3 regions of the Arthrobacter sp. Z1-15 genome follow, and region 2 is predicted to be linked to each of the others. Evidence: predicted binding sites of a transcription regulator. Region 2 holds the regulator's gene; each other region holds the start of a gene.

The links. The regulator LexA, encoded in region 2, represses DNA repair genes until DNA is damaged. The targets are predictions, from matches to a motif close to TCGAACANNTGTTCGA.
Region 1: the regulator LexA is predicted to act here: its motif matches at 5,073-5,088, upstream of M1D40_RS16995 (LexA family protein).
Region 3: the regulator LexA is predicted to act here: its motif matches at 7,460-7,475, upstream of M1D40_RS07205 (HNH endonuclease signature motif containing protein).

Annotation. Positions count from the first base shown of each region.
Region 1 covers NZ_CP096454.1:3,658,770-3,669,217, forward strand. The annotation lists gene M1D40_RS16965 (ABC transporter permease) at 1-625, opposite strand, end outside; gene M1D40_RS16970 (ABC transporter ATP-binding protein) at 622-1,551, opposite strand; gene M1D40_RS16975 (GNAT family N-acetyltransferase) at 1,624-2,169, opposite strand; gene M1D40_RS16980 (DUF6308 family protein) at 2,219-2,929, shown strand; gene M1D40_RS16985 (HAAS signaling domain-containing protein) at 2,969-3,598, shown strand; gene M1D40_RS16990 (glycerol dehydrogenase) at 3,723-4,868, opposite strand; gene M1D40_RS16995 (LexA family protein) at 5,101-5,532, shown strand; gene M1D40_RS17000 (Y-family DNA polymerase) at 5,578-6,864, shown strand; gene M1D40_RS17005 (VOC family protein) at 6,920-7,288, opposite strand; gene M1D40_RS17010 (MarR family winged helix-turn-helix transcriptional regulator) at 7,351-7,794, shown strand; gene arfB (alternative ribosome rescue aminoacyl-tRNA hydrolase ArfB) at 7,843-8,265, shown strand; tRNA gene M1D40_RS17020 (tRNA-Ala) at 8,341-8,413, opposite strand; gene M1D40_RS17025 (four-helix bundle copper-binding protein) at 8,636-9,055, shown strand; gene M1D40_RS17030 (mycothiol transferase) at 9,130-9,645, opposite strand; gene M1D40_RS17035 (hypothetical protein) at 9,815-10,039, shown strand; gene M1D40_RS17040 (heavy metal translocating P-type ATPase) at 10,108-10,448, shown strand, end outside.
Region 2 covers NZ_CP096454.1:1,266,652-1,277,099, forward strand. The annotation lists gene miaA (tRNA (adenosine(37)-N6)-dimethylallyltransferase MiaA) at 1-184, shown strand, start outside; gene dapF (diaminopimelate epimerase) at 205-1,146, shown strand; gene M1D40_RS05830 (class I SAM-dependent methyltransferase) at 1,285-1,905, opposite strand; gene hflX (GTPase HflX) at 2,026-3,594, shown strand; gene M1D40_RS05840 (ATP-dependent DNA helicase) at 3,587-5,638, shown strand; gene lexA (transcriptional repressor LexA) at 5,714-6,550, opposite strand; gene M1D40_RS05850 (LysM peptidoglycan-binding domain-containing protein) at 6,938-7,372, shown strand; gene M1D40_RS05855 (histidinol-phosphate transaminase) at 7,470-8,579, shown strand; gene hisB (imidazoleglycerol-phosphate dehydratase HisB) at 8,639-9,256, shown strand; gene hisH (imidazole glycerol phosphate synthase subunit HisH) at 9,253-9,891, shown strand; gene M1D40_RS05870 (hypothetical protein) at 9,896-10,054, shown strand; gene priA (bifunctional 1-(5-phosphoribosyl)-5-((5-phosphoribosylamino)methylideneamino)imidazole-4-carboxamide isomerase/phosphoribosylanthranilate isomerase PriA) at 10,140-10,448, shown strand, end outside.
Region 3 covers NZ_CP096454.1:1,573,190-1,583,637, reverse strand. The annotation lists FMN riboswitch at 1-40, opposite strand, end outside; gene rpe (ribulose-phosphate 3-epimerase) at 198-866, opposite strand; gene M1D40_RS07265 (RsmB/NOP family class I SAM-dependent RNA methyltransferase) at 923-2,449, opposite strand; gene fmt (methionyl-tRNA formyltransferase) at 2,446-3,375, opposite strand; gene def (peptide deformylase) at 3,388-4,005, opposite strand; gene M1D40_RS07250 (cytochrome) at 4,240-5,121, opposite strand; tRNA gene M1D40_RS07245 (tRNA-Val) at 5,608-5,682, opposite strand; gene M1D40_RS07240 (hypothetical protein) at 5,781-6,017, opposite strand; tRNA gene M1D40_RS07235 (tRNA-Gly) at 6,302-6,375, shown strand; tRNA gene M1D40_RS07230 (tRNA-Cys) at 6,437-6,510, shown strand; tRNA gene M1D40_RS07225 (tRNA-Val) at 6,536-6,607, shown strand; tRNA gene M1D40_RS07220 (tRNA-Gly) at 6,645-6,718, shown strand; tRNA gene M1D40_RS07215 (tRNA-Val) at 6,764-6,835, shown strand; tRNA gene M1D40_RS07210 (tRNA-Gly) at 6,861-6,934, shown strand; gene M1D40_RS07205 (HNH endonuclease signature motif containing protein) at 7,507-9,042, shown strand; gene M1D40_RS07200 (antitoxin) at 9,161-9,418, shown strand; gene M1D40_RS07195 (NAD-dependent epimerase/dehydratase family protein) at 9,610-10,448, opposite strand, start outside.

The DNA.
Region 1 (10,448 bases), 1.5 Mb from region 2:
CACCTTCGGGCAGTGCGCCCACGGGAATGTAGGCACCGGCCAGGAAGCCCAGGATCGTTCCCACAATGGTGGACAGCGCGGAATAGGCTCCGGCTGTGCGGACAAAGGAAACCACAAACGCACTCAGCGCCGCGAATGCCAGACAGCTCAGCGCCAAAAAGCCGTACACCGTGGCAATTTGCGCGGGACCGAAGCTCACCCCGTCCACCAGATACAGGTATACGAGGCTGATGATCAGCACCACGGTGGTCATGATCAGGGCCACGACGCCGGCGGAGAGCAGATAGCCGAGGATCAGTTTTTCGCGGCGGATCGGTGATACCAGGAAGTCCCGGAACCGGCCGGACGCCGAATCCTCCACAAAGACGTTCATGGCACCCAGGCCGGTGGTGATGGAGGTGATCCCGACAATGCCGGCGAACATCCAGGTGTCCACAAAGCCCTTCACCTCGGCCTCGGTGGCGCCGGGAAAGGACTGCTGCAGATCATCCACCTGCCCGCTGCCGAGGAACAGGGTGTAGAGCAGGAACAGGATCAGCGCCGAGAGCAGCGAAAAGAAAACGCCCAGCCGGTCGCGGAAGAAGAGGCGGAGGTTGCGGGACATCAGGGTGAGGACCACACTCATGCTGCTTCCCCCTCGCGTCCGGTGAGCGCCAGGAACACGTCGTCCATGGTGCCGTGCCGGAACTCAAAGTCCAGGACGTGGTCTCCGTGCCGGTTCAGGATGCGGCGCGCCGCGGCGGCGTCGCCGGCCACCAGCCGGAGCACGCCGCCGTCGTCCGCATCTCGGACTCCGACACCCTCCTCCGCCGCGAGAGCCAGCAGCGCGGGGCGGTCGTCGGTGGTGATGCTGAGGATTGAGCTGCTGTGCCGTGCGCGCAGCTGCGCGGGAGTGCCGTCGGCAATGATTTGGCCGCGTTCAATGATGCAGACCCGGTCTGCTTCTTCGGTTTCCTCCATGTAGTGCGTGGTCAGGAAGACGGTGAGGCCGTGGCGGTCCCGCAGCTCGCGGATGGTGGACCAGACCAGGGCCCGGCTGGCGGGGTCCAGACCGGCGGTGGGTTCATCCAGGAAGAGGATCGACGGCGAATGCAGCAGTGCGCGGGCAATGTCCACGCGCCGGCGCTGGCCACCGGAGTACGTGCCGTAGGGGCGGTCCACAAACTCCTCGAGACCGATCAGCGCGCTTAGCTCCGTAATCCGGGCCTCGTTGGCCCCCGTGTCCGGGGAGTAGAACCGGGCACGCGTCCGCAGGTTCTCCCGGCCGGTGAGCAGCGGGTCCAGGACCGAATCCTGAAAAACCACGCCGATGTTCTTCCGCACGGCGCCGCCTGCGGTGCGCACGTCGTCGCCGTCCACCGATGCCTCTCCGGCGTTGAAGGGAATGACCGTGGTCAGGCAGGAAATGGTGGTGGATTTGCCGGCTCCATTTGTGCCGAGGAAAGCGAAAACCGTGCCGGCCTGCACGTCGAAGGACAGATCGTCGACTGCGGTGGTGGCGCCGTATTTCTTTGTCAGTCCGCGGACCGAGATGGCCGTTTCCGTGCTCACAATTCCCCCGAATTTCTCGGCCGGCGGCCGGTTATTTCTCCAGAGTCTACGGGCAGGCGGGCGGTTCCCCGGTCAGGCCGGCAGGTCATCCCATTCGAACCATGTGGTGTCCTTGCTTTCCCAGTCCTGGCGCAGGATGGCGTAGGCGACGGAGGCTACCCGGAGACCTTCAGCGGTGGGCCAGCCCAGACGGTAGTGGGCTTCCTTCAGGAATCCGGTCCGGAGGAAGGTTTTGCGCATGGCGATGTTGTCCTCCCGTGTCTGGCCCTCAAACCGCACCGGTTCCGGGAACTGCTCAAACACCTTGGCGCACAGCGCGGTGAGCACCTTCGGCCCCAGACCCTTGCCGCGGAACTCCTCGGCCAGGCGTAAATCAAACATGGGAGTGTCCTCGTCGAGGTCTTCCAGGACCACCAGCCCAATCCGGGAGGCGCCGTCGTTAATCCAGTAGCCGAGGGATTCCTCCGACCAGAAGCGCCCGCTGGCCACGGACTCCCGCGCCGACTCCTCCGAATGCCGGGCCCGCACGTGGAACGGAAACCGGTTGGACGTGAGGAACTCCACCAGGTCACGGGAATCCTGCTCGGAGTTGGCCATGGGGCTGAAGGTAATGGGCATGGTCGAACTCTAGAGAACGACAGTAGGGTGTGGAAGCAACACCTGCTTTATGACTTTCCAACCCACCGACGGGGGAACCATGAAACGCGTTATTTCGACGGGCGAAATCACCGTTGATACGGCAGCGCAGAATCTGCGGGATTTCTTCACCGAGATTATGCCGCGCACCGGAATGGTCCGCAGCAGCTCCCGGTTCGATTCCTGGGCCGGCGGAGGTGATGCCCCCGAAACCGTGAACCGGATTACCGCCGATGACCTCGTAGCAGCATCCTTCAGGTCGGTGAAGATTCCGCCGCGGACCGCAGTAGCCGTCTTGGAGACGCGGGCGGAGGAAATCTCCGATCTCCTGGCGCAGATTCCCGCAGACGTGGACCTGCCCGACGCCGATCCGGTGCGGGACCTGGGCGCTGACAGCCCCGCCCGCCAGCTGTGGAACCTGCTCCGCGGCAAGGCTGGCGACGCCGGGTGGGGAGTTGGCCCCAGCACCACCAGTAAGATCATGGCCCGGAAAAGGCCGCGGCTGATCCCGGTCTACGATTCCATCATCCGCCGGGTGACCGCGCTGCCCGGCCCCAAGGACCAGTGGCTCTACTGGCACACGTCCTATGCCGACGGAGTGCTGACCGAGCGGCTGGCCGAGATCCGAACCAAGTCAGGGATCACCGAGCCGATTACCGACCTGCGGGAGCTGGACATCGTGCTCTGGATGCACGGCAAGCGGCAGGGTTTCGAGCCGCAGGCCGAGGACATTGAAACCTGAGCCGTCCACCCGCACAACTACCCAACTGAAGGAACTGCCATGAACGCGGACGCGGACACTCATCCCGAGCACATCGTTGCCCACCCCCTGGTCCGGGCGTATCTGCAGGATCTGGACCGGATGCTGGCCGGGACCGAAGACCGCGCCGAAGTCCTCGACGCCGTGACGGAACACATCACCTCCGCTGCGGCCGCGCTGCCCGGCCCGCCCACCACGGCTCAGGTGCAGGACATTCTGGCCGGCTTGGGTCCGGTGGAACGCATTGCGGCAGCAGGAGCCCCGGCTAGGGACCGGGAGGAAGGCACCGCGCCCCAAAGCGTGCCGCCGCAAAGGCAGGCCGACGGCGCGTGGCTGGGAACGCCGTCGGGCATCGTGGCGCTGGTTTCACTGATCCTATCGGTGTTCCTGTTGCCCCTTTTCCTCCCGCTGGCAGGCCTGTCGCTCGTGCTGGCAATTATCGCCCTGGTCAGGCGCCGTCCCCGCCCGCGCAGTGCCCTGGTCATCACGATCAGCAGCAGCGTGCTCATCGTGGCGTACCTGGCCATCGGAATCCTGGCCACGCTGGCGCTGTTTTCGGTTACCACCGGCGATGGGTCCACCTCCGAACCAGCTATGCCCAGCCCCGCAGTTACGTCGGCGCCGGCTTCGGCTCCCGCAGGCCAGCCCTAGCCGATGACTAAAGCCGCGCTTTGGCTGTTCCTTGCTAGCGAGACCATCCAGCAGCAGAGAGAGGGTTAACGCCAACAGGCCAACGATTGCACGGCAGACCCGCGGGAACGAAAATGCAGCTGCCTCAATGCGCCTTATACGGGACGGGCTCGGGGAGGCCCGCTTCCCGCCGCACCCGCCGGGAAAAACGTTCGATGGACTTCAGCGCCGCCACCACATCCGCGGGACCAACGTCAAACGGCATCGACTTCATGGTTTCACCCGGCACCGTTGCGGCCTCCGCCACCAAATCCAGTTCCCGCGCGTCGTCCACGGACAAGCCCACCTCGGTGAGAGTGTTCGGCAGGCCGACCCGGGTAGTGAATTCGACAAAGTCCCTGATCTCCGCGGTGGGGGCGCCTTCAAGCACCAGCTGCGTCAAAGACCCGATGTTGACCTTCTGCCCGTGGGCGAGTCCGTGCGTCTGCGGCGCGGCGGTCAGGCCGTTGTGGATGGCGTGCGCTGCCGCCAGTCCCCCGGATTCAAACCCGAGCCCCGAGAGCAGCGTGTTGGCCTCAATGACCTTCTCCAGCGCCGGCGTGACCACATGGTCACGGGCCGCATCCAGCGCCGGCAGCGCGAATTCCCAGAGCACGTCCCAGCTCAAACGGGCCAGGGCGGTTCCGGTCTCGGTCGGAAGCCCGCCGGCCATGGTCAGCGAGAAGGAGGCTGCCGTGGCCCGCGCTTCGAGCCAGGTGGCAAGTGCATCCCCCACCCCGTAGGCGAGGAACGACGCCGGGGCGTTGGCGACAATCTGTGAGTCCACCAGCACCAGGTCCGGGTTCCGGGAAAAGAACCGGTACTCCTCGAACGCGCCGTCGGCGGTGTACACGACGGCGAGGGCGGAGGTCGGCGCATCGGTTGACGCAACCGTCGGCACCGAGGCCCAGCGGGCCCCGGCCGCATCTCCGGCGGCCTTGCACGCATCGATGGTGCTGCCTCCGCCGACGCCCACCACCACATCGGCTTCGGCTGCACGAATGGCCTGGGTCAACCGGTCAATCTCGGCAGCAGTGGGGGTGCCGTTGAAGACTTCCCGGGTCACCGGCAGTTCCTGCACCTGCAGCGAGACGGTGATGTCATGACTCACGAAACCCCAGACGACGTCGTCGGCCACCAACAGCGGTTTCTTCCCGATCTGCGCCAGGAACTCGCCCAGGCGGTGAATGGCCCCCGCCCCCTGGACGTAGCGGCCGGGACTGATCACGGTACGAACTGGTGCCTGCTTCATATTGAGCTCCTGATCCACGTCTGGGACGGCTGCGCCGCCGCCCGGATTTCAGCGTAGGGGGCGGGCCATAGCCACGGCTAGGGAACAGTACTGCAGCCCGGGGCGGGCCCACCCAAGTGAACGTCAGGCGGAAGCTTCCGGTTCGGTGCAGGAATTGCGCGGCGGCAGCCCGGCCCGGCGGCGGCGGTGCTAACCTGAAGTCATTCGAAAGTGTGTTCTAGGGAGGCGGGTAATGGCAGTCTTTTCCTCGAACCCTTCCCCGCGCCCGGGCGCGGGGGAAGCGGCAGCAGCAACCCGCTCCTCCACCCTGCCGGCCGGCTTCGCCTCCCCGGCCCAGGACTATTACGACGCCGGCATCGACCTGAACCGGCATCTGATCCGGGATGTGACGTCAACGTTCATCATGCGGGTTTCCGGCGATGCCATGGACGGCGCCGGCATCAGCGACGGCGACGAGATTATCGTGGACCGTTCCCTGACGCCCAAGGACGGTTCCGTCGTCGTCGCCGTCCTCAACGGCGAGCTGACCATCCGGCGTTTGCTGCTCACCGGCCAGGGCATCTTCCTGCATGCGGACAGCCCCGGTTCAACGGATATTCCGGTGCCGGATCCGGCCGAACTGTCCGTGTGGGGCGTGGTGACCCGGTGCCTGCACCACGTCTAGCTTGCAGTATTGCCGGTTGGTGCGGCCGCAGCCGAGGAGCTCGCCGTGGCTGAGCAGCAGCGGTTCGCCCTGGTGGACGTCAACAGCTTTTATGTTTCCTGCGAGCGCGTTTTTGATCCGTCGCTCGCCGGCATTCCGGTAGTGGTGCTGTCCAACAATGACGGCTGCGTGGTGGCGCGCTCCGATGAAGCCAAGGCCCTGGGCATCAAAACCGGAGAGCCGTGGTTCAAGCTGGCCGAGGCCGCACCAAAACTCGGCCTGGTGCAGCGCTCGAGCAACTATGAACTGTACGGAGACCTGAGTTCGCGGGTGATGCAGCTGCTGGCCCGGTTTTCCTCGGAGCAGGAAATCTACTCCATCGACGAGTGCTTCCTGCACCTGAACGGAACCGATGAACAGCTGCGCAGCCGCGGAACCGAAATTCGGGCCGCGGTGGCGCGGAACATCGGGCTGCCCGTCTGCGTGGGGATTGGCAGCACCAAAACCCTGGCCAAGTTCGCCAACCGGATTGCCAAGCAGAATCCGCATCTGGGCGGGGTGTGCAACCTGGACGCCCTGGGTCCCGCCGTCGTCGACACCATCATGTCCCGGGTGCCGGTCACCGGACTGTGGGGTGTGGGCGCGCGGAACGGAACCCGGCTGAACGCTCTGGGCATTCACACGATTGCGGACCTGCGCGACGCCGATCCCACTATGATCCGCGCCAAGTTCTCGGTGGTGCTGCAGCGGACGGTGCTGGAGCTGAACGGCACCGCGTGCATTCCAATGGAAACCGAATCCGCCGACAAACAGCAGGTGCTCTTTTCGCGCAGCTTTGCGACGCCGGTGACCACCCGCGAATCCATGCGCCAGGTCATGAGCCTCTACGCACAAAAAGCAGCCATCCGGCTGGCGAAGGAGGGGCAGCTAGCCACGGTGATGACCGTGTTTGCCGCTACGTCCCGGTTCAATACGACGGCGGCATCATCGCCTTCAGCGACAGTGCGGCTCGAGCGGCCCACAGCCGATCCGTTGGTGCTGACCCGCGCCGCCATCACCGCCATGGACTCACAGGTGGTGGAGGGTGCGCCCTACGCCAAGGCCGGCATTATGCTCACCGGCCTGTCCCCTGCCGGGGCGGAGCCGGTGTTTGATCTCTTTGACGCCGGCCCGGAGCAGCCGGACATCGGTCCGCTGCTGGCGCGGGTCACGGACAAGTACGGTGCCGCCAGCATCGGCCTGGGACTGGCCGGGATGGCTTCCGCAAAACCGGACTGGACCATGGCCCGGAAGTTTGCCTCGCCGCGCTTCACCACGGAGTGGTCGGACCTGCCGGTGGTGAAGGCGGTTTAAGCGGTCACATGCTCCTCGCACAGCCAGGCACGGAGACGGAACAGTGAAGTGCAAACTATCCCTGGCTGTGCACCGTGACGGCGTATCCTTCGGAATCGAGGAAGGTGAAAGTAATGCCGAACGGCCCCTCGAAAGGCGGCTGCACGATCCGCACTCCCGCGTTGGCCATGGACCGGTGAAGCGTCTCCGCCTCCGGGTCATGCAGCCACAGCGCCACGCCCAATCCCGGCTGTTCGACAGCGTCCAGGTTCACTCCGGGCGCCGCTTCACGCACGGCAAAAGCTATAGGCGAGGTTGCAAAGACAACGGCGCCGGGAGGGGAAGCAGGCGCCCGGGTCAGGCCGACCATATCCTCATAAAAAGCTGCGGCCTGTTCCAGACTTCGCACCTGAAGGGCGATGAAATCGGGTCCTGTGACGGTCATGGTGTCTCCTTGGATTATGTGTCAGGTTCCTGACATGCGTCATCGTATGTCAGGATATTGACATGAGCAAACCTGACCGTCCACAGATCGGATATCTCCTCAAAGAGGCCCAAGCTCTGCTTCGGGTGCGCATGGATGAGGTGCTGCGGCCGCTGGGCCTCAGTGTTCCGCAGTACGTATGTCTGCATCTGCTCGAGCGCGAGCCGGGGATTTCCGCGGCTGAGCTCGCCCGGGGCGCCTTCGTCACGCGGCAATCGATGAACACCCTGCTGCAAAACCTGCAGGACCGGGGTCTGGTGGAGCGTCCGGCGCGGCCGGTGGCGGGCCGGACCTTGCCGGCGGTTCTTACGGGGCCGGGAGCTGAGGTGCTTGCGGACGCGCAGGCTCTGGTTGACCAAGTGGAAACCCGAATGCTCTCCCGCCTTGATGCGCAGGGCGTCGAAGGGCTGGGCGCGGCACTGTCCCTGTGTATCGAGGCCTTGGAGACGCCGGCGTCGGACAGCTGACAGCTTGGGGCCCCCGCATAGCCGGACCCGGCATGGGACGCTGGTGACATGGATTTGATTGTCTCGCCCGCGCTCACGATCCCGGCGTCGGAACTGAGCTGGCGGTTCTCCCGCTCCTCCGGGCCGGGCGGACAGCACGTGAACACCTCGGACAGCCGCGCTTCCGTGTCCTGGAACATCGCCGATTCGGCGGTGTTGTCGGAGACCCAGCGGGTGCTGCTGCTGAGCCGCTTGCAGCGGCGCCTGATCGACGGCGTGGTGACGGTAACGGCGTCTGAACAGCGCTCACAGCTACGCAACCGGGAGATAGCTCTGGCCAAGCTGGCCGACCTCGTGGCGGAAGCCCTTGCCCCCGAAGCTGCCCTGCGCAGGAATACCAAACCCACGCGGGGCTCGAACTATCGGCGGCTCGACGCCAAAAAGCAGCGGGCTGCGACAAAACAGCAGCGCAGAAGGCCGCCGACGGACTAGCGGCTGCTTCGGAGGTGACACGTTCAGCTCGCCTGCCCGGACAACAAAAAACCCCCGGTATCCGGGGGCATCCTGTGGAGCTTAGGGGAATCGAACCCCTGACCTTTTCATTGCGAACGAAACGCTCTACCAACTGAGCTAAAGCCCCTTCCCCGGCACCAGCCGGGCGGCTCCGGAGAGCTAACCCCGATTCTAGACCCGCTCCCATGCCCCCGCGCAAATCGCAGCCGCCAAACGAGCGCCGGAGGCCCCCGAACCGAGCCCGACCCTGCCTCCGGAACCGCACCCCGGGCTATCCTGACAGCCCGGCCGCCAGCATCCGGCCGGCCGGAAACGCACCTCTATTCCGCAAGCGAAAAGGAGCAGTGCCATGTCCCTCATCGAAGATGTGATCAGTGAACGGCCCGACGGCGCCGGAACAGACCTCTTGGCCGTATCCACCTGCGTTATTGCCTGCTTTGACTGCGTGCAGGTCTGCAACGCCTGTGCGGATGCCTGCCTCAGTGAAGACATGCTCGGCGACATGGTCGAGTGCATCCGCATGGATCTGAACTGCGCCGACATCTGCGCAGCTACCGGCGCCACCGTGGCGCGCACGGGAACCCGGTACGGCGGATACGACGGGAGCACGGCAACCCTGCTGCGCGCCTGCGCCGCAGCCTGCCGCCGGTGCGCCGAAGAGTGCGAACAGCATGCCGCCGCACACGGGCACTGCCGCATCTGCGCGGAAACCTGCCGCCGCTGCGCCGCCATGTGCGAGGAACTGCTGGTGGTGCTGGAACGCGGCTGAGGATCCCCCAAAAAGAACCCGGCGTACGCACAAACTAGGCCCCCGCCCAACGCCGGCACGACGGCGGGGCCGGGCTATGTGCTCGACGCCAGAACCATCCCGCGCAGGTAGGCTGCCTGGCCCGCGTGCTCCAGGCCATCGCCCAGGATGCTGACCAGCCGGACACCCAGAGTGACGGGCGGATCCCAGGCGGTGTCCACCACCTGGTCAAGGTCCCCGCCGTTCACACCGGAGACAAAGGCGGCCGTACGCGAATGCACCGCCTCGTAGTAGTCCAGCAGCACGTCGGCCGAATGGACCTGGACCAGGGCCACCTGCTCCGAATCGTGCCCGTAGCCGGTGTCATCCACCGCCAGCGGCAGCCCGACGCGTTTGTACCAGCCTTCTGCCGTCCACGCCTGCTCGTGCCCGGCCAGTGGAGCAATCTGGGCATCTTCGCTCCGCGCCAGGTGCCAGACCAGCCAGGTAATCGAATTTCCCGCCGGGTACGGGCGGTGGTTCAGGGCTGCAGCATCCAGGCCGTGCACAGCCCCGCGCACGGCCTGGGGCAGGCGGCCGAAAGCATCAATGAGAAGATCGCTCTGTTCCATGGCGGTTGACTCCGTAGGTCGCGTTTCGGCGCCGGACTGCGGCGGGGGATCGCGGCCATCCTTTCACGCCCGGTACCGCCGGGAAAGGGAGGAAGCACAGAAGTGCCCTCCTCAAAAAATTCGGCGGCCGGCCGGTTCCATCTGCCGGCCGCGGCCCTAAAATTGCCAGATGAGTTGGACTGACGAGCGTCCTCCCTGGCTTCCGCCCCTGCCGTCGCCAAACCGCGGGAGAGTGCGGATCATCGTGGGCATGACCCTGATTATCGCCGTCATGCTCGGCATCCTCGTGGTCGCTTTCCTGGGCGAAACACTGAGCATGTATTCCTGGTGGCCGCTGGCCGCCGGCCTGGCGTTCCTCATGTCCGGGCTGTTGAGCCGCCGCCGGATGCCGTGATGTTCCAAGCGGGTTAGGCAAGCTTTCTCTTGCTGGAATTACCCCGCCGGCAGGCCTATAACGAAAGCATGAAGAGACTCTCAGCGATCCGGCGATACCCGGTGGTGGCGGCAACAATCGCCGTCGGGCTGGCAGTCCTGGCGCTGCACGGAGCCGGCCTGCCGGCTGCCGCCGCCTGGCTCGCTTCCGGCTACGCCCTGCTCGTCGCCGCAGCCACCGGCGTCCGGATGATTCGTGACCTGCGCCGCGGCCACTGGGGACTGGACATCCTCGCCGTACTGGCCATTCTCGCCACCGTTGCAGTGGGCGAATATGTTGCTGCCCTGATCATCGTGCTGATGCTCTCCGGGGGTGAAGCGCTCGAAGACTATGCGGCCAGCCGGGCCCGTAGCGAACTAGATGCCCTGCT
Region 2 (10,448 bases):
GTTCCTGCGCGTGCTCGACGGTGAGTCGACGGTGCCCGCGGCGGTGGAGGAGACCGTGGTGGCCACCCGGCAGTTCGCCCGCCGCCAGCTGACCTGGTTCCGGGCCGACCCGAGAATCACCTGGCTCGACTGGGACGATCCCGAACTGACCGCCCGTGCCGCCGCCGCTATCCTTGAACAGTGAACACAAGACTCTCCGCCCCCTTGTCCGATTCCGGATTCTCCGCATCCGGCCTGCCCGCCTCCCTGGCCGGTCTTTCCTTCGCCAAAGGCCACGGCACCGGAAATGACTTCGTGCTGGTCGCCGATCCCGACGGAGACCGCGTGCTCGCTCCGGCCGAGGTAGCCGCCGTATGCGACCGGCACCGCGGGATCGGCGCAGACGGTTTCATCCGTGCAGTCCGCTCAGCCCGTCTTCCCGAGGGCCGGGCCCTGCTGCAGAGCGACCCGGGGGCCGAATGGTTCATGGACTACTACAACTCCGACGGAAGCGTCTCGGAGATGTGCGGCAACGGCGTGCGCGTCTTTGCCCATTTCCTGCTCGCCGAAGGCCTCGTGCAGCTGACCGAGGGCGAAACCCTGACCGTCGGCACGCGGGCCGGGACCAAGACGGTCACCCGCGTGGACAGCGGCTACGCCGTGGACATGGGCCCCTGGGAGTTCATCCATCCGGACCATGCTGCCGCCAAGGCCATGGACGCAGTGGTCAACGCCGACGGGCTGGAGGTTCCGCGCCCCGGCCTCTCGGTCAGCATGGGCAACCCGCACACCGTGGTTGCGCTGGCGGAGCTCTCCGAACTGGCAGCCACCAATCTCACGGCCGCACCGTCCGTGCAGCCCGAACCGGAGAACGGTACCAACGTTGAATTCGTGGTGCCCGCCGATCCGCTGGTGGTTGACGGGGTGGGGCTGCTGACGATGCGCGTGCACGAGCGCGGCGTGGGGGAGACCCTCTCCTGCGGCACCGGTGCGTGCGCGGCTGCCGCCGCCACCCGTTTCTGGGCCGGACGTGAGGCCCCGAACGAATGGGCTGTCACGGTGCCGGGCGGCGTCGTTGGCGTGCGTTTCCTGACCGCCGAAGACGGCCGCGAACACGTTGAGCTCAGCGGCCCTGCCGTCCTCGTGGCGCGCGGCACGCTCCTCTAGCGTCTAACCTCCAAGCCTCTGGCCCCGGCCCCGCCGCCGGAGTCCCGGAGCACGGAAAACCGCCTCCCCGGAACGGAATAATCAGCCCGGGGAGGCGGTTGAACCAAGCATGGAAAGAACCACTGACAGTTTCGGCGGCTAGCTCACGCGGGCTTTGCGCTCGACCTTGATGATCCGGAAAGACTTGGCAGTGCTGTGGCGGGACACGGAGAAGCCGTCGCCGAGCTGCTCGGCCATCCACTTCTGCAGCGAGTCCGCCCCCAGATTCTTCTGGACAACCAGCCACGCGGTTCCTTCGGGAGCCAGGCGCGGCAGCCACAGCAGCAGCAGGGCATGCAGTTCGTTCTTGCCGATGCGGATGGGCGGATTGGACCAGATGGTGTCGAAGCGCAGGTCGGGGTCCACCTCATCGGGCCGCGACGCCGTCACATTTCCCAGACCCAGGGCGGCGGCGTTGTCGCGGGTCAGGCCCAGGCAGCGCTCATTGACGTCCACGGCGAACACCCGGGCGTCCGGGGACTTGAGTGCCATGGTCAGGGCGACCGGCCCCCAGCCGCAGCCAATGTCAAGGAGGTTGCCGGCAGGGGCGGGCGCAGGAACTTCGTCCAGCAGGACCACGGTTCCCTTGTCTATGGCGTCGGGGCTGAAAATCCCGCCGGACGTGACGAGTGTGCGCTCCCGGCCGTCAAGAGTGACATGAAGCGGCCGGCGGACCTCGGGGCCCGAGGGCTGTGAACTGAAGTAATGGTCTGAACCCATAACAAACCAGAATAGTGGGTCTGTGGCAGGCTGCAGAAACCGGATGGAACGGCGGGAAGATCACGCCCCCAAATGTCCGTGCACTGACTTACCATGGAGAACACGGCTTATAAGGAGATTATGACGATCAACAATTCCCGCCCTGGCACATCCGGTTCCGCCCAGCCCAACACGGAGCTGAGCCCGGAGGACATCCAGGGGGTCATTGACAGGATCCTCGCCAAGGAGAGCGCCGCGGAGGCCAAAGCCCCCGGCGGCAACGCCCCGCGCGGCAGGGCCCAGGCCCTTTCGGACGACGTCGGGCATTCATCGCACGACGGCGACCAGGAAGACCTGGCCGACCGCCACGCACTGCGTCGCGTGGCCGGCCTGTCAACCGAGCTGGAAGACGTTACCGAAGTTGAATACCGCCAGCTGCGCCTGGAGCGCGTAGTGCTGGCCGGCCTGTGGAGCGAAGGAACGGCGGCCGACGCCGAGAACTCCCTGCAGGAGCTTGCTGCCCTCGCCGAGACGGCGGGCTCGGAGGTGCTTGACGGCATCATCCAGCGGCGCCTGAAGCCGGACCCCGGGACGTTCCTGGGCTCGGGCAAGGCCCAGGAACTCAAGGACATCGTGATGGCCACCGGTGCCGACACGGTCATTGTGGACAGCGAACTGGCCCCGTCACAGCGGCGCGGCCTGGAAGACATTGTCAAGGTCAAGGTCATCGACCGGACTGCGCTGATCCTTGACATCTTTGCCCAGCACGCCAAGTCCCGCGAGGGCAAGGCCCAGGTGGAACTGGCACAGCTGGAATACCTGCTTCCGCGCCTGCGCGGCTGGGGCGAATCCATGTCCCGCCAGGCCGGCGGCCAGGTCGGCAGCGCCAGCGCAGGCATGGGCTCGCGCGGCCCCGGTGAAACCAAGATCGAACTGGACCGCCGGAAGATCCGCACCCGCATGGCGAAGCTGCGCCGTGAAATCGCAGGAATGAAACCAGCCCGGGAAACGAAGCGCGCCAACCGGCAGCGCAACGAGGTTCCGTCGGTGGCCATTGCCGGCTATACCAACGCCGGCAAGTCTTCGCTGCTGAACCGGCTCACGGATGCCGGCGTCCTGGTGGAGAACGCACTGTTCGCCACCCTGGACCCCACCATTCGCAAGGCCCAGACCGAAGACGGCATCGGCTACACGCTGGCGGACACGGTCGGCTTTGTCCGTTCGCTGCCCACCCAGCTTGTGGAGGCGTTCCGCTCAACGCTTGAGGAAGTTGCCGACGCGGATTTGATCCTGCACGTGGTGGATGCCTCGCATCCGGACCCCGAGGGCCAGATCGCCGCTGTCCGCACCGTCCTCACGGATGTGGATGCCCGCAACATTCCGGAGATCATCGTCCTGAACAAGGCCGATGCCGCTGATCCGTTTGTCCTGGAACGGCTGCGCCAGAAGGAACGCCGCCACGTTGTGGTCTCCGCCCGGACCGGCCAGGGCGTCGACGAGCTGCTGCAGGCCATCTCCGAAGGCATTCCCCGCCCCGGCGTGGACCTGCACCTGCTGGTGCCCTACGACCGCGGTGAGATTGTCTCCCGGCTGCACAGCTCGGACACGGAAATCCTTTCCGTGGAACACGCCGAGGCAGGAACCCGCCTGCACGTGATGGTCCGCGAGGGCCTGGCAGCTGAACTGGAGCCCTTCGTCACCCATGAGTAAAGACACCACCGGCGAAGTCCTGGATCTGCTGGACACCGCCGTAGCCGGCATGGGCGGCCAAAACCGCCCGGGCCAGCACGAAATGGCCCGCCAGGTCACGCAGGCCATTCACGAGGGACAGCATCTGCTGGTTCAGGCGGGCACCGGAACCGGCAAGTCGCTGGCCTACCTGGTGCCGCTGATCCACCACGCGCTGGACAGCACCAAGCCCACGCTGGTCTCCACCGCCACGCTGGCGCTGCAGTCCCAGATTGTGGGCCGTGACCTGCCGCGCCTGCTCAAGACGCTCAAGCCCAAGCTGCCGCGCGAGGTCGACGTCGCGCTGCTCAAGGGCCGCAGCAACTACGTCTGCCTGCACAAGACCGGCGGGGGATTCCCGGAAGAGGAGGATCCCGCCGGTGCTCTGTTTACGCTCGGCGAAGACCGCGCCGTAGGCCATCCCGCACCCTCGCCCACCTCGGCGATGGGACGGGAAGTGGTGCGGCTGCGTGAATGGGCCGAGGAGACCGACACCGGAGACCGTGACGACCTTGTTCCGGGCGTGAGCGACAAAGCCTGGCGCCAGGTTTCAGTGACGTCCATGGAGTGCCTGGGCGCCCAGAAATGCCCGATGGCCGCCGAGTGCTTCAGTGAACGCGCCCGTGCCCAGGCTGCGGTGGCCGACGTCGTCATCACCAACCACGCGATGCTGGCCATCGCCGCGTTCGAGGGTCTGGCTGTGCTGCCGGACTATGACGTGGTGGTCATCGACGAGGCCCACGAGCTGCAGGACCGGGTGACCGGCGCCGTCACCGGCCAGCTCTCCGGAACCGTAATTTCCGCCGCTGTCACCGCGGCGCGCAAGCACACCTCCGCCAGCGTCGAAGAACTGGCCCAGGCCGGGCGCGCCTTCGACAAGTCCCTGGAAGGCATTCCGTCCGGGCTGCTGGCCAGCGGGCTGAACGAGGAACAGGAACAGGCGGTGGGCCGCGTCCGCGAGGCCTGCCGGGTGGCCCTGTCCGATTCCAAGCCGGAGCCCGGGGAAACGGCCGACGGCGGGCGCCAGACCGCCAGGTCCCGCCTCATGGCCGTGCTGGGCATCTGTGAGCGGCTCGTTTCCGCCCCCGATGCCGGTGAAGTGATCTGGGCGTCACGGCCCAGCTCCTTCTCGCCGTCGGGCGGCTACTCCCCGCCGGATGAGACCGCTCCGGCCACCCTGAACGTTGCGCCGCTGTCGGTGGCCGGGAGGCTGCGTGAAGGACTCTTTGACGGCCACACGGTGGTTTTGACCTCGGCAACCCTGGCCATCGGTTCCAAGTTCGGTCCGGTGGCCGGCGCGCTAGGGCTCCTGGGCCCCGGGGCACCCTCCTGGACGGGCACCGACGTCGGCAGCCCCTTCGACTATCCGCGCCAGGGCGTGCTGTACGTGGCCAAGGATCTGCCCAAGCCAGAACGGGGCACCTCCGAGGCGCAGCTGGACGAAATCGAGGCGCTGCTGAAAGCATCCAACGGCGGGGCGCTGGGACTGTTTTCTTCACGCCGGGCCGCCGAAGACGCGGCCGACGCAATGCGGACCCGGGTGGATTTTCCGATCCTGTGCCAGGGGGAGTCCTCGATGTCCTCGCTCGTCAAGCAGTTCTCCGAGGAGCCCGACACCTGCCTGTTCGGCACCATGTCGCTCTGGCAGGGCGTTGACGTGCCGGGAACCGCCTGCCGGCTGGTGCTCATTGACCGGATCCCGTTCCCGCGTCCGGACGACCCGCTCATGACGGCCCGCACCCGCGCGGTGGCCAAAGCCGGCGGGAACGGGTTCATGTCGGTGGCTGCGACGCATGCCGCAGTCCGGCTGGCGCAGGGGGCCGGGCGCCTGATCCGCGCCGCCGGAGACCGCGGAGTGGTGGCCATCCTGGACTCCCGGATGGCCACTGCCCGCTACGGCAGCTTCCTGCGGGCCGCTCTGCCGCCGTTCTGGTCCACAACGGACCGTTCCGTGGTCCTGTCGGTGCTGGGCCGCCTGGCCGAGCAGTCTGCGGCGCAGGAGAAGGTTCCCGGAGCCCGGAAGTAGAACAGAAGACAAACAGAAGGGCGGCCGGAAAGAATCCGGCCGCCCTTTTGTGTGCGTCGTCTGGCGTGTGTCGGGCTAGAGGGAGCGCATGACCGATACGACTTTGCCCATGATGACGGCGTGGTCGCCCACGATGGGCTCGTAGCGGGTGTTCTGCGGCAGCAGCCAGGTGTGGCCGTTGCGCTGGCGGAACGTTTTGACCGTGGCCTCGTCGTCCAGCAGGGCGGCTACGATGTCGCCGTTCTCGGCTGTGGGCTGGCGGCGTACCACCACCCAGTCACCGTCGCAGATGGCGGCGTCCACCATGGAATCACCCGAGACCCGGAGCATGAAGAGGTCACCGTGTCCCACGAGCTGGCGCGGCAGCGGCATGATGTCCTCAACCACTTGCTCGGCCAGGATGGGCCCGCCGGCAGCGATCCGGCCGACCAGGGGAACCATGGCAGTGTCCACGGAGGTGGAGAGCTCGGTGACCGTGGCCAGGCCCGCGGAGGCGCCCTCACCCTCGGCGGAGCGGCTGCCTGCACTGCCGGAGCCGCCTCCGGCCGGGAGCGCCGGCTCGGTGCGGCGTGGGCTGTCCGAAGGCTCTCCGTCGGCGCCGGGGGAAGCCGGCTGTCCGTCGCGCAGCATCAGCGGAATGAGGATTTCCATGGCGCGGGGGCGTTTGGGGTCGCGGCGGATGTAGCCGAGCTTCTCCAGCTGCATGAGCTGGTGGGTCACGCTGGACAGACTCGCCAGACCCACGGTGTCCCCGATTTCCCGCATGGTGGGCGGGTACCCGTTGGTGCTCACGGACCGCTGGATCATCTCAAGGACGGTTTTCTGCCGCGGAGTGAGGCCTTTCGCGCGCGCACGGGTGCCGGTCGCAGCTGGCTGATTGGTGCTGTCTTCGGAAGCAGTCCTGCGGGCCACGTGGGGTTCCCTTCGGGTCAGCTGGTCCGGGCGGTGCCGGAGCTGGTCGGGCGGATGTCTGGGCCGGAACGCTGTGCAAGCCGTGCCGGCGGGAATGTCAGAGGCAGCTGATTCAGTGGTCCTGTTCGAACCGTTCCGGGGCCCGCGCCCCGCACCGGCCCGGTGTAAACCGCCGAACCCTCTTCCTCTGGACTCAACGCTAGGCGAGGGGAGCGGCCTTTTCAAACATTTGTTCGAGCGAGTCTCGACTTTATTAGTAGATAGGTGCTAGAAATGAGTTCACAACCTTCGAACATAGTTTCGAAATCTTCACTCCGCACCGCTTTCACTTATTCGAATACAGCTTCGGGTCTGCCGTTGCTGCTCTCGAACCGGAAAGGTATTTCCATGCCAGCCCACGCATTATCCACACTGTCCCGGACCTCTGCCCCCTTCGCCCCGGCTCCGGCCCGGCCCGCAGCCGGGCCGGAAGCTGTTTCGCCCGCCGCAGCCTCCGGAGACCAGGCTCCGGCGGCCCGGCTCCGGCTCACGCGGCGGGGCCGGCTGGTGTTTATCGGCCTGCCGCTGATGCTCACGGCCGCTGCCGCGCTAACCGTGCTGGGCTTCTTCACCGCCCCGGCCGTCGCCTCGAACGGCGGGCCGGACGTCACGCGGACCCTTCAGGTGAGCGTCACTCCCGGTGACTCCCTCTGGGCCCTGGCCGAGGAATTCGCCCCGGAACGCGACCCCCGGGATGTGGTCGCCGACATCATGGAACTGAACAACCTGCCCACCGAGCGGGTGCCGGCCGGAGTGCAGCTGTTCATTCCGGTCCAGTCCTGAATCCCGGGTCCGTTCCAAGCACAACTCAGAACGTAACAACCCGCTGCTGCGACACGGGGATTCTTCCCGCCCCGCCTTGGAGTCTTAAGCTGTAGTGGTGACTGAACAGCTGGAGAGACTGAACCGACTTCCCCTGCGCGATGACCTTCGCGGACTTGCGCCTTACGGTGCTCCGCAGCTTGACGTGCCCATCCTGCTCAACGTCAACGAGAACACGCACGGGTTGCCCGAGCAGGTGCGGAAGGCCATCGCCGCCTCCGTTGACCGGGCCGTGGCAGGCCTGAACCGCTACCCGGACCGCGAGTTCACCGAACTCCGGGAGCGCCTCGCCGCATATCTCGGCCACGGCCTGGGTACGGAAAACATCTGGGCGGGCAACGGCTCAAACGAGGTCCTTCAGCAGATCCTCCAGGCCTTCGGCGGCCCCGGACGGACAGCCATGAGCTTCCCGCCCACCTATTCCATGTATCCGCTGCTGGCCAGCGGCACCGGGACCCGCTACGTCACTGGCCTGCGCAGCGAGGACTTCACCCTCACGGCAGACGCCGCAGCGGATCAGGTCCGCGAGCAGGCTCCGAACATTGTCTTCCTCTGCACGCCCAACAACCCCACCGGCACGGCGCTCTCGCTTGATGTCATCGAAGCCGTCTATGAAGCCGGCGCTGCCTCGCAGGCGATCGTGATCGTGGATGAGGCCTACGCCGAGTTCTTCCACGCCGGAACCCCCAGTGCCCTGCAGCTGCTGCCCGGACGTGAGCGCCTCATCGTGTCCCGGACCATGAGCAAGGCCTTCGCGCTGGCCGGAGCGCGGGTGGGCTATATGGCGGCAGCCCCCGAAGTCACCGACGCGCTGCGCCTGGTGAGGCTGCCGTACCACCTCTCCGCCGTCACGCAGGCCACCGCCAACGCGGCCCTTGAGCACGCCGACGCCCTGCTCGCCAACGTCGAAGCCATCAAGGTCCAGCGGGACCGCATCGTCGCCGAGCTGCTGACCCTCGGCCTGAAGCCGGCGCCCTCGGACGCCAACTTTGTCTTCTTCGGCGGGCTGGAGGATCCGCGCGCAGTATGGGAGGGCCTGCTGGAAGCGGGAGTGCTGGTGCGCGACGTCGGCATCACCGGCCACCTGCGCGTCACCGCCGGCACGGAAGCTGAAACCAGCGCCTTCCTGACCCGGCTGCGCGAGCTGCTGGCTGCCGGCGTCCGCTAACGCCCCCGGGCGCAGCCACTAAACTGTTAGCAGAGACCACCTTCTTTCAAAGGAAAACCATGACCGTGGAGACCACCACCGGCCGCACCGCACGCCTGGAACGGGTGACCAGCGAATCCTCAGTGGTCGTTCAGCTGGATCTGGACGGAACCGGCCAGTCGGATATCAGCACGTCCGTGCCGTTCTACGACCACATGCTGACGGCGCTGGCCAAGCACTCCCTGATCGACCTCACGGTCCAGGCCACCGGCGACACCCACATCGATGTCCACCACACCGTGGAGGACATCGCCATCAGCATCGGCGAGGCACTCAAGACCGCGCTCGGAAACAAGGCCGGCATCCGCCGCTTCGGCGAAGCCACGGTTCCGCTCGACGAGGCCCTCGCCAACGCCGTCGTCGACATCTCCGGACGCCCCTACCTCGTGCACTCGGGCGAGCCGGCGGGCCAGGAATACCATCTGATCGGCGGGCACTTCACCGGATCGCTGACCCGGCACGTCTTTGAGGCCATCACGCTCCACGCCCAGATCTGCCTGCACATGACGGTGCTCGGCGGCCGGGACCCGCACCACATCGTGGAGGCCCAGTTCAAGGCCTTTGCCCGCGCTCTGCGCGCAGCCGTCGAGCCGGATCCCCGGGTTGAGGGCATCCCCTCCACGAAGGGAGCACTGTGACCGCCCGCAACGTCACCGTCCTGGACTACGGTTCCGGCAACATCCGCTCGGCCGTCCGTGCCCTGGAACACGTCGGTGCCACCGTCACCCTGAGCGCCAAATCCGACGACGTACTGAACGCCGACGGGCTGCTGGTGCCCGGAGTCGGCGCCTTCGCCGCTGTCATGCAGGGATTGAAGGACGTTGATGCCCTGCGCCTGATCGGCCGGCGCGTTGCCGGCGGACGCCCGGTTATGGGCATCTGCGTGGGACTGCAGGTCCTCTTCGACGAGGGCGTGGAGCACGGCGTCCGCACCCCCGGCATGGGGGAGTGGCCCGGCGTCGTTGAACGGCTGAAAGCCGACGTGGTGCCGCACATGGGATGGAACACCGTCCAACCTCCGGAGGATACCCAGCTGTTCGCCGGCATCGAGAACGAACGCTTCTACTTTGTGCACAGCTACGGCGTGCAGAAATGGGACTTCGACGTCACCCAGCCGGCCATGCGCGCCCCGCAGGTCACCTGGGCCGAACACGGCAGCCGCTTCGTTGCTGCGGTGGAAAACGGGCCGCTGACGGCAACCCAGTTCCATCCGGAAAAGTCCGGTGACGCCGGTGCGGCGCTGCTGGAAAACTGGCTGAAGACGCTGGGTTAGGGCCATGTGGAGCCTCATTCTCATGGGTCTGGCGGGACTGCTGATCGGCGGCGCCATCTCCTTCCGCAGCCAGGGCATGTCCAAAATCATCACGGTCAGTTTCTGGGTCCTGGCAGGAATGGCGCTCCTCGGCGCGTACCTCCTGATCGACACGTCCGCCTAGCCGCCACCTGAGCAAAACCTCCGCCCGGCAACCCCGCCGGGCCCCGCACGCCCTCTCCGGACTGAACCCCACGGAAAGCAGAACCATGTCACTTGTTGAAACACCCATCCTTGAACTGCTGCCCGCCGTGGACGTCGCGGACGGCCAGGCAGTGCGCCTGGTCCAGGGCGAAGCCGGCAGCGAAACCAGCTACGGCGATCCGCTCGAGGCAGCCATGGCCTGGCAGAACGACGGCGCCGCCTGGGTGCATCTGGTGGACCTGGACGCAGCCTTTGGCCGCGGTTCCAATCTTCCGCTGCTCAAGCGCGTGGTGGAGGAACTCGACATCAAGGTGGAGCTCTCCGGCGGCATCCGCGACGACGCTTCGCTGGACATGGCGCTGGAGCTGGGAGCC
Region 3 (10,448 bases), 310 kb from region 2:
TAACCGCCGGTTCGGAATTACACCGACCCCGGAGCACGATTGTTAAATCCATTCTTACACAGCCCCGCCGGCTGAGCACCAATTCCCTTGAAGTCTAAAGTAATCTTCGTCACGTTTAGAGTGCGGCTGCGGCGCCGCGCCGGTGACGGCTCTGGGACGGCAGGGGCTTTGCTCCGGTGCGGGATTCTGCTGCGCTGTTAGCCGGCGGACACCGCTTCCGCGGCGGCGCGCAGCTTGCTGATGGCCTCGTTGGGGTCCCCGCTGCCGTAGACGGCCGATCCGGCGACAAACACGTTGGCGCCGGCCTCGGCCGCACGCTCAATCGTGTCTGCGGAGATGCCGCCGTCCACCTGGATGGCCAGCGGCAGGCCGGAGCCGCGGACGGCTTCGGCAGCACGCCGGATCTTCGGCAGAGTGACGTCCAGGAACTTCTGGCCGCCGAAGCCCGGCTCCACGGTCATGATCAGGAGCATGTCCAGTTCAGAGAGCATATCCAGGTACGGCTCCACCGGCGTGGCCGGGCGCAGCGCCATGCCGGCCTTCGCCCCGCGGTCACGGATATCCCGCGCCAGCTTGATGGGTGCGGTTGCTGCCTCCACGTGGAACGTCACTGACGCCAGGCCCAGCTCGGCATAGGCGGGGGCCCAGCGGTCGGCGTCGGAAATCATCAGGTGCGCGTCCAGCGGCAGCGCACTGACCTCCTGGATCCGCTGCACCACAGGCAGACCCAGGGTCAGGTTCGGCACAAAGTGGTTGTCCATCACGTCCACGTGAACGGCGTCGGCGGTACTGATCCGCTCCAGCTCGGCCTGCAGGTTAACGAAGTCGGCCGAAAGGATGCTCGGATTAATGCAGCACTTACTCATGGTTCTCCTAGTGGACTTACTGAATCGAAGCTTGCTGAAATCAGGGCTTGCCGAAATCAGGGCTTGCGGCGGATCAGGGCCAGGAACATGGCATCGGTCGCGTGGATGTGGGGCCAGAGCTGCGCGGTGGACTCGTGCCCGGCGCCCAGGTTTCCGGTCAGGCTGACGCCGTCGAGTGCGGCGCCGGCGTCGAGCAGTTCCAGGTCGTTGCGCAGGCGCAGCACATCGGTGACGACGGCGGTGGTCTCGGCCGGGTGCGGCGAGCAGGTCACGTACGCCACCACGCCGCCTGCCTTCACGGCGTCAACGGCGGCAGTGAGCAGTTCACGCTGCAGTGCACCCAACTCCCCCACATCTGAAGGCTTCCGGCGCCAGCGGGATTCCGGCCGGCGCCGCAGTGCTCCTAGGCCGGTGCACGGAGCGTCCACGAGAACGCGGTCAAAGGTGTCCGGGTACTGCTCCGCGATGCTGCGGCCGTCTCCGGTGCGGACATCCCAGACGTCTCCGGGAACAGCTTCCAGTGCCTGCTGGACCAGTTTGGCGCGGTGCGCTGCGGGTTCGTTGGCCAGCAGGATGGCACCCTTCTCATTGGCCAGGGCGGCCAGCAGTGCGGCCTTGCCGCCGGGTCCGGCGCACAGGTCCAGCCACTGTTCGCCGTCGCGGCTGCCGTCAGCGGTGCGGTCGCCGATGTCCACGGCGGCCAGCGCGCGTGCAACCAGCTGTGAGCCGGCGTCCTGCACGCGGGTGGTGCCGGCCCGCACCGAAACCAGGCGTCCGACGTCGCCCGCAGAGTACAGGGCCGAGCCCTCGACCAGTTCGCCGTCAACAGCTCCGGATTCCCGCGCCTCATCCAGGTTTCCCAGCCCGGGCAGAGCCACCAGGTTCACCACGGGGGCGTCGTTATCGGCCTTGAGCAGGTCCGTGATTTCCTCGACGTTGCGGCCGTGGGCGACCAGGGACTGCCGGAGGGCCCGGACAATCCACTCCGGGTGGCTGTGCTCAATTGCTGCCCGTCGGGTTGCATCCGTTTCGTCCCGGGTCAGTTCCGCAACCCAGGTTTCCAGGTCCCGTGCGGCTACTTTTCGCAGCACTGCATTGATCAGAGCCGAGGGTCCGGCTCCGATGACGGCGCGGGCCAGGCCGACGGTCTGGTCAAGGGCAGCGTGGGCCGGAACGCGCATGGCCAGCAGCTGATGGGCGCCGATACGCAGGGCGTCAAGGACGGCGGGGTCCAGCCGTTCCAGCGGACGGTCCACGCATTTGGCAAGGATCGCATCGTAGGTGCCCTGGCCGCGCAGTGCGCCGTAGGCCAGTTCCGTGGCGAAGCCTGCATCGCGCTTGTCGAGCTGGTGCTTGCGGATGCTCTTGGGCAGCACGAGGTTGGCGTACGCGTCATCCTCGGAGACGGCGCGCAGCACTTCGAAGGCGACCAGTCGGGCCGGATCCGCGGCGCGCGTGCGCTGTCCCGGTGCCTGCGCGGTGCGGCTGCGCACGGCCGGACGGCTGCGTTCGTGGCCCTTTTCGTTGCGCTGTTTGTTGTTTCGGGGGGTGCTGTTCTGGGGAGTGCTGTTCTGGGGGGTCATTCGAAGACCACGTCCTCACGGTGGGCCAGGCCGCGGGCCCAGTCGGCCCCCGGCATCATTTTCTTGCCGGCGGGCTGCACCTGCAGCAGTTCCAGGCCGGCGGATCCGGTGCCAACAACTGCGGCTGCCTGCGCTCCTCCGGAAAAACGGACCTGGCCCGGGGCCAGATCGGTGATGTCCGGCCGCAGCGCTGCTGTGCCGATCTTGAACCGGGCGCCGTCCCAGGTGGTCCAGGCCCCCGGCTCGGGGGTTACGCCGCTGATGCGGCGCCGGATGGCCAGCGCCGGCTGGTTCCAGTTCACCCGCGCGTCGTCAATCGAAAGTTTGGGTGCGAGCGTCACGTCACCGGACTGCGGAACGGCGTGCGCGGCACCGGACTCGATTGCCGACAGCGTCTGCGCGAGCAGGACGGCGCCGCTGTGGGAGAGCCGTTCCAGCAGCGCGCCGCTGGTGTCTTCGGGCGACAGGGTTTCAGTCAGCTGCCCGTACACGGGTCCGGTGTCGAGACCCTTTTCCAGGAGGAACGTCGAGGCGCCGGTGACGTCGTCGCCGTTGATGACGGCGTGCTGCACGGGTGCGGCGCCGCGCCAGGCGGGAAGCAGGGAAAAGTGGAGGTTGATCCAGCCGTGTTCGGGGATGGTCAGCGCCCGTTCGGGGATGAGTCCGCCGTAGGCCACGATGGCTGCAACGTCCGGGTTGGCCGCGCGGATGGCGGCGACGGCGTCGTCGTCGATCTTTGCCGCACGGATAACCGGCAGGCCCAGTTCCTCAGCGCGGGCAGCAACGGGCGACGGCGTGAGGGTGCGTTTGCGCCCGAGAGGTGCGTCGGGGCGGGTCAGTACGGCAACGACGTCGAACCCCGCTTCCAGCAGGGTGTTCAGGGAGGGGACGGCGACGGCGGGGGTTCCGGCGAAAAGTACGCGCATGCTCACGGGCGGCTAGGCCTGTCCGCCGGTGCCCGAGGCCCCGAAGGTGCCGCGGCCGGCGCCGCCGCCGAAGGAGGCTCCGGCACCAAAGGCCGAGCCGACCGTCTGGGCGCGCTCCGCCGTCGTGCGTCCTGCAATCGCGTCGTAGTCCGCCTGTCGGATGGCGCGGAGTGCCTTCTTGCGGTTCTCCCCCTCCAGCCGGTCGATGTACAGCACGCCGTCCAAGTGGTCTGTTTCGTGCTGGAAGGCGCGGGCCAGCATGCCTTCACCCTCAATGCTGACGTGGTTGCCGTCCTTATCGACGCCGGTCACTCTGGTCCAGCGGTACCGCGGTACCGGGTAGCCCAGTCCGGGGATCGACAGGCAGCCCTCCATCTGGTCTTCCTGGCGGTCTTCGCTCAGCTCAAGCACGGGATTGACCACGTGTCCGGCCTGGCCGTCGATTCGGTAGGTGAAGACCCGGAGGCTGACGCCCACCTGCGGAGCCGCAAGGCCTGCGCCCTCAACGTCCTCCATCGTCTCTTCCATGTCGGCGACGAGCTTGGCCAGTTCAGGCCCGAAGTCCGTGACTTCCTCGGCAGGGGTCCGCAGGACCGGGTCGCCGATAATCCGGATGTTCAGGATTGCCATCTAGGGTTGATTCCTTACTGTTGCTGCTGACTCTGTCCACCCACCAGTCTAGTTGGACCGTGCCTGCTGCAGTGCCCCCGGGCACAGGAAGCACCCCGGGTGGGTCCGGTTCTGCGGCTCAGCCGGACTTGACGCTCGGTGAAGCGAGCCCCGGCGTTCCATAGCAGCGAGTCCTGGAGTGGCTGGAGCGGCTAAAGCTACCGCTCGGCGGGACAGTTGTCCTTGAGTTCAAACCTAGGGCACGGACGGCTGGGGCATCGACACTGCATGGGCACCGACCGGGGGCGGCGCGATGGGAAGGAGCGCGCGTCCGGCGGCTGCGACGTCGTACGAGGTTTGCCACAGTCTGCGGAGGGCGCAGAACTTGAACCAGTGCTGTGGCAGGACCGCCGGATTGGCGCGCATCGGCCGGACTTCGGTCTGGCCGATGGCAACGCCGAGCAGCAGCGGATCCTCCCCGTAGGCCCAGGGCTCCCACATGCCCTTTCCGGCATCAACGAGGGATTCTTTGGCTTTCATTCCGGCCACGAGCTGCATGACCACCTTGTCATCCAGTGGCTTAACCTGGCCGTCGCGGTCTGTGTTCTTGGTTTTGTAGTCGATCAGGCAGAGCCTGCCGTTGATTCGTGCCACGAGGTCGAGCGTTCCGGCGTACCCCAGCTCGTCATTCCATACGGTGATTTCCGGTGCCAGGGGCTCAACCTGGTAGAGGTCCCACCACTCGTCAAAACGGTCCGCAAACTGGTGCTCGCCGTGTTCCTGAAGGGCGGTGCGTGCAGCTTCTAGCTCGTGCGGAAGGTTCAGTGCACGCAGCGATACCTGCTCGCAGTAGAAGTGCACCCGCGTTCCGCGTTCTGCGGCTTTGTCCCGGTAGCGTTCGGATGCACGTGACGCTTCTTTAGCGACGTTGCGCAATGCTCCCGGATTGCCCAGACTTGCCGCCAGCTTGGGATCCTTGATGACGGCGTTTGCTGCCATGTGGCCGTGCCAGCCATCAAGCGAAGTGGCGCCCTGGGCTATGACAGTGGTGATGGAAGGTACCGTCGGCGGTTCCGAGAGGGAGCGGGAGTACATCCGCCCAAATTCCGTTGAATGTGCCAGAGCTGGTTCAGTCATATCTTCAGTTTGTCATCCGGCACCGACCTTTAGGCAAAACGGGCATCCGGGCGATTCCCGCAGGTCGGGCCGGGGAGCTCGGCGGTGTCCCTCGGTCTCCCGTCCTGCGGTCCTGGCTTTTGGGAACGTCCGCTGCAGTACCTGGGAGTCTCGGGCAAGGCCACGTCCGCTGCACGAGCCGTCGCCGCACCCCAAACCATCCCCAGCCGCAATCCTCCCAGCCGCAATCCGGCACCTTGATCCGAGCCCGTTCCCTCGTGGCATGCATCGGTCTACATGCAGTGGTCCGCTGACCTTTTGTCCGAAGACTTTTGGTGGCTGCTAATTCTGGGGCCGTGCCACAAATTCTTGAGCCGTGAAGTGAGCCGGTAAAGGAAATGCCGTTCTATCAGGCACCTATCAGTCGCGCGAGGAAGAACGACCGGCAGCGTAAAACAAAAAGAGGCCCCGCAGGGCCTCTTCGTAGAACTCATACTTTCAAACTTTTGGTGGGCGATACTGGGTTCGAACCAGTGACCTCTTCGGTGTGAACGAAGCGCGCTACCACTGCGCCAATCGCCCCCATGCTGCAATTGTTTTCACAACCGCAACGTCTAAAGATGCTAGCCCAGTTTGGAGCGGACTCCAAACCGGTGCCGCCTCCCGGCTTCTCCTCCGCCTTAGACGTCGCTCCCAATTGCTTCCACGTGTTCCGATTCGGTTCGCCGCGGACATCCGACGTCACCCTGTTCCGTCTCGCTCAATGTACCGGCTTCCCCCGTGGCCTCGCTGCTCCTGCTGCCGTCGTCGTTCTCCCGGGCTGCCTCACCGATCCCCCGCTGCCGCTCCCCTGTGAGGCAGACGATCGAAGTGGCGCGGACAATCGAACCGGGCCGGCGCCGGCGTCGTCGTTCCACGACGGCCAACTTCGCCGTCGTCGTTCCACACGGCCAACTTCGCCGTCGTCGTTCCGCACGACCGACTCCGCACCTGCTCTCCTTCTCCGCTCTCCTTCTCCGGTCCTCTCCGGCCCCACCTGCGACGATGCGCACCTGCTTGCAACACCCCTCGCCGAAGTCCGAATTTCCCCCGATTGGACGAACCACGAAACGTCCAGTAGAGTTTTTCTTCGTTGGAAAGCGGGAGTTCGCCGCGAAAAGCGAAAGCGATTCGGGGACGAATACACTAACTTTCTCAGCATGCGGACGTAGCTCAGCTGGCTAGAGCACCACCTTGCCAAGGTGGATGTCGCGGGTTCGAATCCCGTCGTCCGCTCGCAAGTCACTGTAAAACCGGTTGATTCTGACTGGTCGGCCTATGCTTATGCAGTGGTCACGGTGGGGTGGCCGAGAGGCGAGGCAGCGGCCTGCAAAGCCGTATACGCGGGTTCGAATCCCGTCCCCACCTCCACGGTGGACTTGCACAGCCCTTTTGGGCGCGATTGGCGCAGCGGTAGCGCGCTTCCCTGACACGGAAGAGGTCACTGGTTCGATCCCAGTATCGCGCACTACAGTTAGACGTTTTTGGCGTACAACTGTGTTTTTGCGGACGTAGCTCAGCTGGCTAGAGCACCACCTTGCCAAGGTGGATGTCGCGGGTTCGAATCCCGTCGTCCGCTCTCTTGACTGCATCGGAGTCTCCTCTGGGAGACTTGATGCATCAAGCGCGATTGGCGCAGCGGTAGCGCGCTTCCCTGACACGGAAGAGGTCACTGGTTCGATCCCAGTATCGCGCACGGACAGTTTCGGCTGTCTTGTTTTGCGGACGTAGCTCAGCTGGCTAGAGCACCACCTTGCCAAGGTGGATGTCGCGGGTTCGAATCCCGTCGTCCGCTCACATAGTTGTTTACCGGGATTTTTCCGGGGCGACGAACAGAAGGAGCAGGCCAAAAGGTCTGCTCCTTCTGCGTTTAACTGGTTTAACTGGGCTTAACTGCGGCTTTAACTGCGGCCGACGCCGGCGGCCCCGGTTGCGTGTAGCGGAAGCAAGCGGACGGCGGTTCATAGCGGACGACGGTTCATGCACCCTCCCTGCGGCGGAGCGGGCCCCTAGGTGGTGCACGGGGATGCTCGCGTGGCGGCCTGGCGGACGATGGCGGTCATTGAAGACGTCGGCGGATCGGACGCTGGCGGACGACGTCGGAAGTTGAGGAAGTCGGCGGGGAGAGGCTGGTTCGGAGCGGGGCCTGGCGGGCAGGTTGGCGGCACGGCCACTGTGGCGGCGACAGCCGACGGCGGTGGTGCGGGCCATGACATCCAGTCCCCCGGGACGCACCATACCTTTTCCGCCATCTTCGCCTTCGCTTTTCTCCTCCACAGCATCTTGGAGAACTGCCAGACGCCGCCATTTGTCCACAAATCCGAATCTACGTTCGAACATGCTTACCATTCCTGAAATGCTCATCGTATGGAAGATGACCAGAACGGCACCGCTGTTCCGCCGCCTTTGCAAGGGCCATGTGTTGCCGCTGAGCCCACCGGCCCTAAATACGGATGGGCAGCTCATCCGACACTGTTACCGTCGCCGGAAGCAACCAGTGTCTCCGGCGCGGCCGAACTGCAGCAAATCACAGCCGTTGCCCGGGGAATCTCTCTCAATCTCCAAACCTCACTCCCCCTCCTCGATCCCCCTGACCTGGTTGCCTTTGCCTCAGCTACAGAGGAGCTCTCCCGGCTCGTGGACCACATGCAGATAGCTGCCGCAGCAGCATTGGACCGCGCACGAATCTGCGCTGAGGTATCGCTCTCCTGGGCTACTGCTGCGGAGAAGGTCCAGCAGGAATACAAGAACACAGCGGAGTATATGCGGCATCGACTCCGAATTAGCCGACGGGAAGCCTGGAAGCGGATCCGGCTAGGATCTGCGCTGTCGCCGGCTTTGGCCCTAACGGGCCAGCCCATCAGCTCTGAGCTGCCAGCGCTGTCCGAACGTTCTTCTCGCGGTGAAGTATCCGGTGAAGGGGCTCAAATCGTGAGCCTGGCAATCAAACACGTGCAAGGCTGCGGCACTTCCGAGGATCGGGCAGCAATGGAGGCGGCTCTGACCGATGTGGCTGCCAGCCAGGATCTTGATGCGCTCAGTGTTGTCGCTAGCGCATGGGTCAATCACCTGGACCCGGACGGAACGGAACCAACGGAGCAGCAGAAAGCCGAACTGCAGGGCCTATTCATTCGTCGGAAGTACCGAGGACTGCACCGCTTAGATATTTTCGCCACGGACGATCAATTTGAAACGCTCATGACTGTGCTGGCTCCCGAGGCCAACCCCCGCAACGGTGCCGGCCTGCCAGCGAACGGAGCTTGTGAAGATCTGGAAGGCACCGAACGCGCTGTACCCCGTGATCCTCGGACATATCCGCAAAAGTGTCTGGACGGGCTGGTTGCTTCCTGCAAGCTGGCGCTGGCCTCAGGCCAGCTGCCGGCAAATGGAGGAGCCAAGCCACAGGTCTTGGCCATCATTCCGTATGAACAGCTCAGGGACAGGGTCAGCAGAAAAACGGAAACCGGCACGCTGGCCTATACCGGCCCAGTTCCCGCTCACCAGATCCGCCGTATCGCGTGCGAGGCCGACATCATTCCGGTTGTCCTCAACGGAGAAGGCCGTGTTCTAGACGTCGGGACCGCAGCCCGCTATTTTCCGCCGCACCTCCGAAAGGCGATCATTGCCAGGGACGGCGGCTGTGCCTTCCCTGGCTGTACCTCCCCTGCACCCTGGTGCGAGGCTCACCACATCGAATATCACTCCCGCGGAGGACCAACCAGCACCGACAACGGCGTCCTGCTGTGCGGATTCCACCATCACCTGATCCATCGGGAAAAATGGCGCATCCGCGTCACTCGCGGCGTTCCCTGGTTCGTTCCTCCGACCTATGTAGACCCATTTCAAGCGCCGTTGCGCAACACCTACTTCCATCCCCTTCGCCCTCACCGGCAGGTCGTGTGAGCATGCCGCGCAATGACTCCAGTCCCCCAAACTCTCAGTCCTTGGCCAAGCTGGTCAGGGGGCTTACCATTGAAACGAACGGGAAACGTATGGTTTCCCCTGCGAAAGGAGGTGGTCCGTGTCTGTATTTGACGGGCTCAAGGGCAAGGCCGGAGAGCTGAAGGACAAGGCTACCGAGCTTGTGGGCGAAAACGCCGACAAGATTAAGGGTGGCATCGGTCACGCAGGAAAGTTTGTCGATCAGAGGACCGGCGGCAAGTACTCCGACAAGATCGATGGTTTTCAGAGCAAGGCCTCTGAAGCGGTAGACAAGGTCGACCGCAAGCAGGGCCCGGACTCCGGGACCGACTCCGGACCGATTCCTCCGGCCGCATAAGCTCCAGAGCACGACAAGGGTCCCGGTCCCGCCGAGAGGCGGCACCGGGACCCTCGTCATTTAATCTCAGTTCAGCGAGTAGGTCCTGGCGCTGGACGAGGTCTGCCGTCGCAGCAGCCGGCGGCACCAACGGCCTCGTCCAGACCTGCCGCTTATAAGCCTGCTACTGACGCTGGTACAAGACAGCCTCGTCACTGCCGTTCAGCCATAAACCGATCTTCCGCAGCATAATCAACGTACCGGTTGAAGAACTCCAAGCGGTCGGCTGCATAGCGAGGATCATCTGCACTCTTGGAAAGCCACTCCAGTTCATTTTGGACAGTATCCGCATAGTCGCCGACAGGAACGTAACCCAGCTCCTGAGACGCCCGGGTATCCAGAATGATAGGCGCAGCGCTCTCCCACGGATGGGACCCAAGCTGCACACGCTCACTCGGCACTACTCCCCCTGCACCGGCATCCACGCCGCCGACACCGCCGACACCGCTGTCACGACTACGAGCCCTGCCTGCACTGCCCACAGACTCAGTTTCGCCGGAGAGAAGCACCTCCTCCCACTGGTGTCCGAAATAGGCTGCAACACTACGAGAAATCTCCAGCGCACTGGGAGCATCAGGATCCGCGCTGTTGAGGATCCGCCTACCGGGATGCAACGCAACAACCTCCACCAGTGCAGCAGCATTCACAGCTGCCGTCGTATGGTCGACACCGGAACCTGAGGCAGCCAAAAATACGGCTTTTCGGGCATCCAGAACACGACGGACGAAAACCCATTCACGGGCTGGAGAGGCGCCCTCGCCATGCACCTTTGAGGCCCGAAGAACAGTGACCGGACAACCGCTGTCCAGGAGCACCTGCTCGGCTGCTACCTTGTTGCTTCCATATCCTTCGGGAGAGTCAAAGTAGCCGTTGCCCGGAGCGACAGTGGGCTGGTCTTCGGCGATAGGACCGGAAAAGACAGGCCGGCCGGGAGAATTCACATGCCGCCCAAGCGAGTCAACGTAAACAGCCTTGCTGGAGAGCATGACAG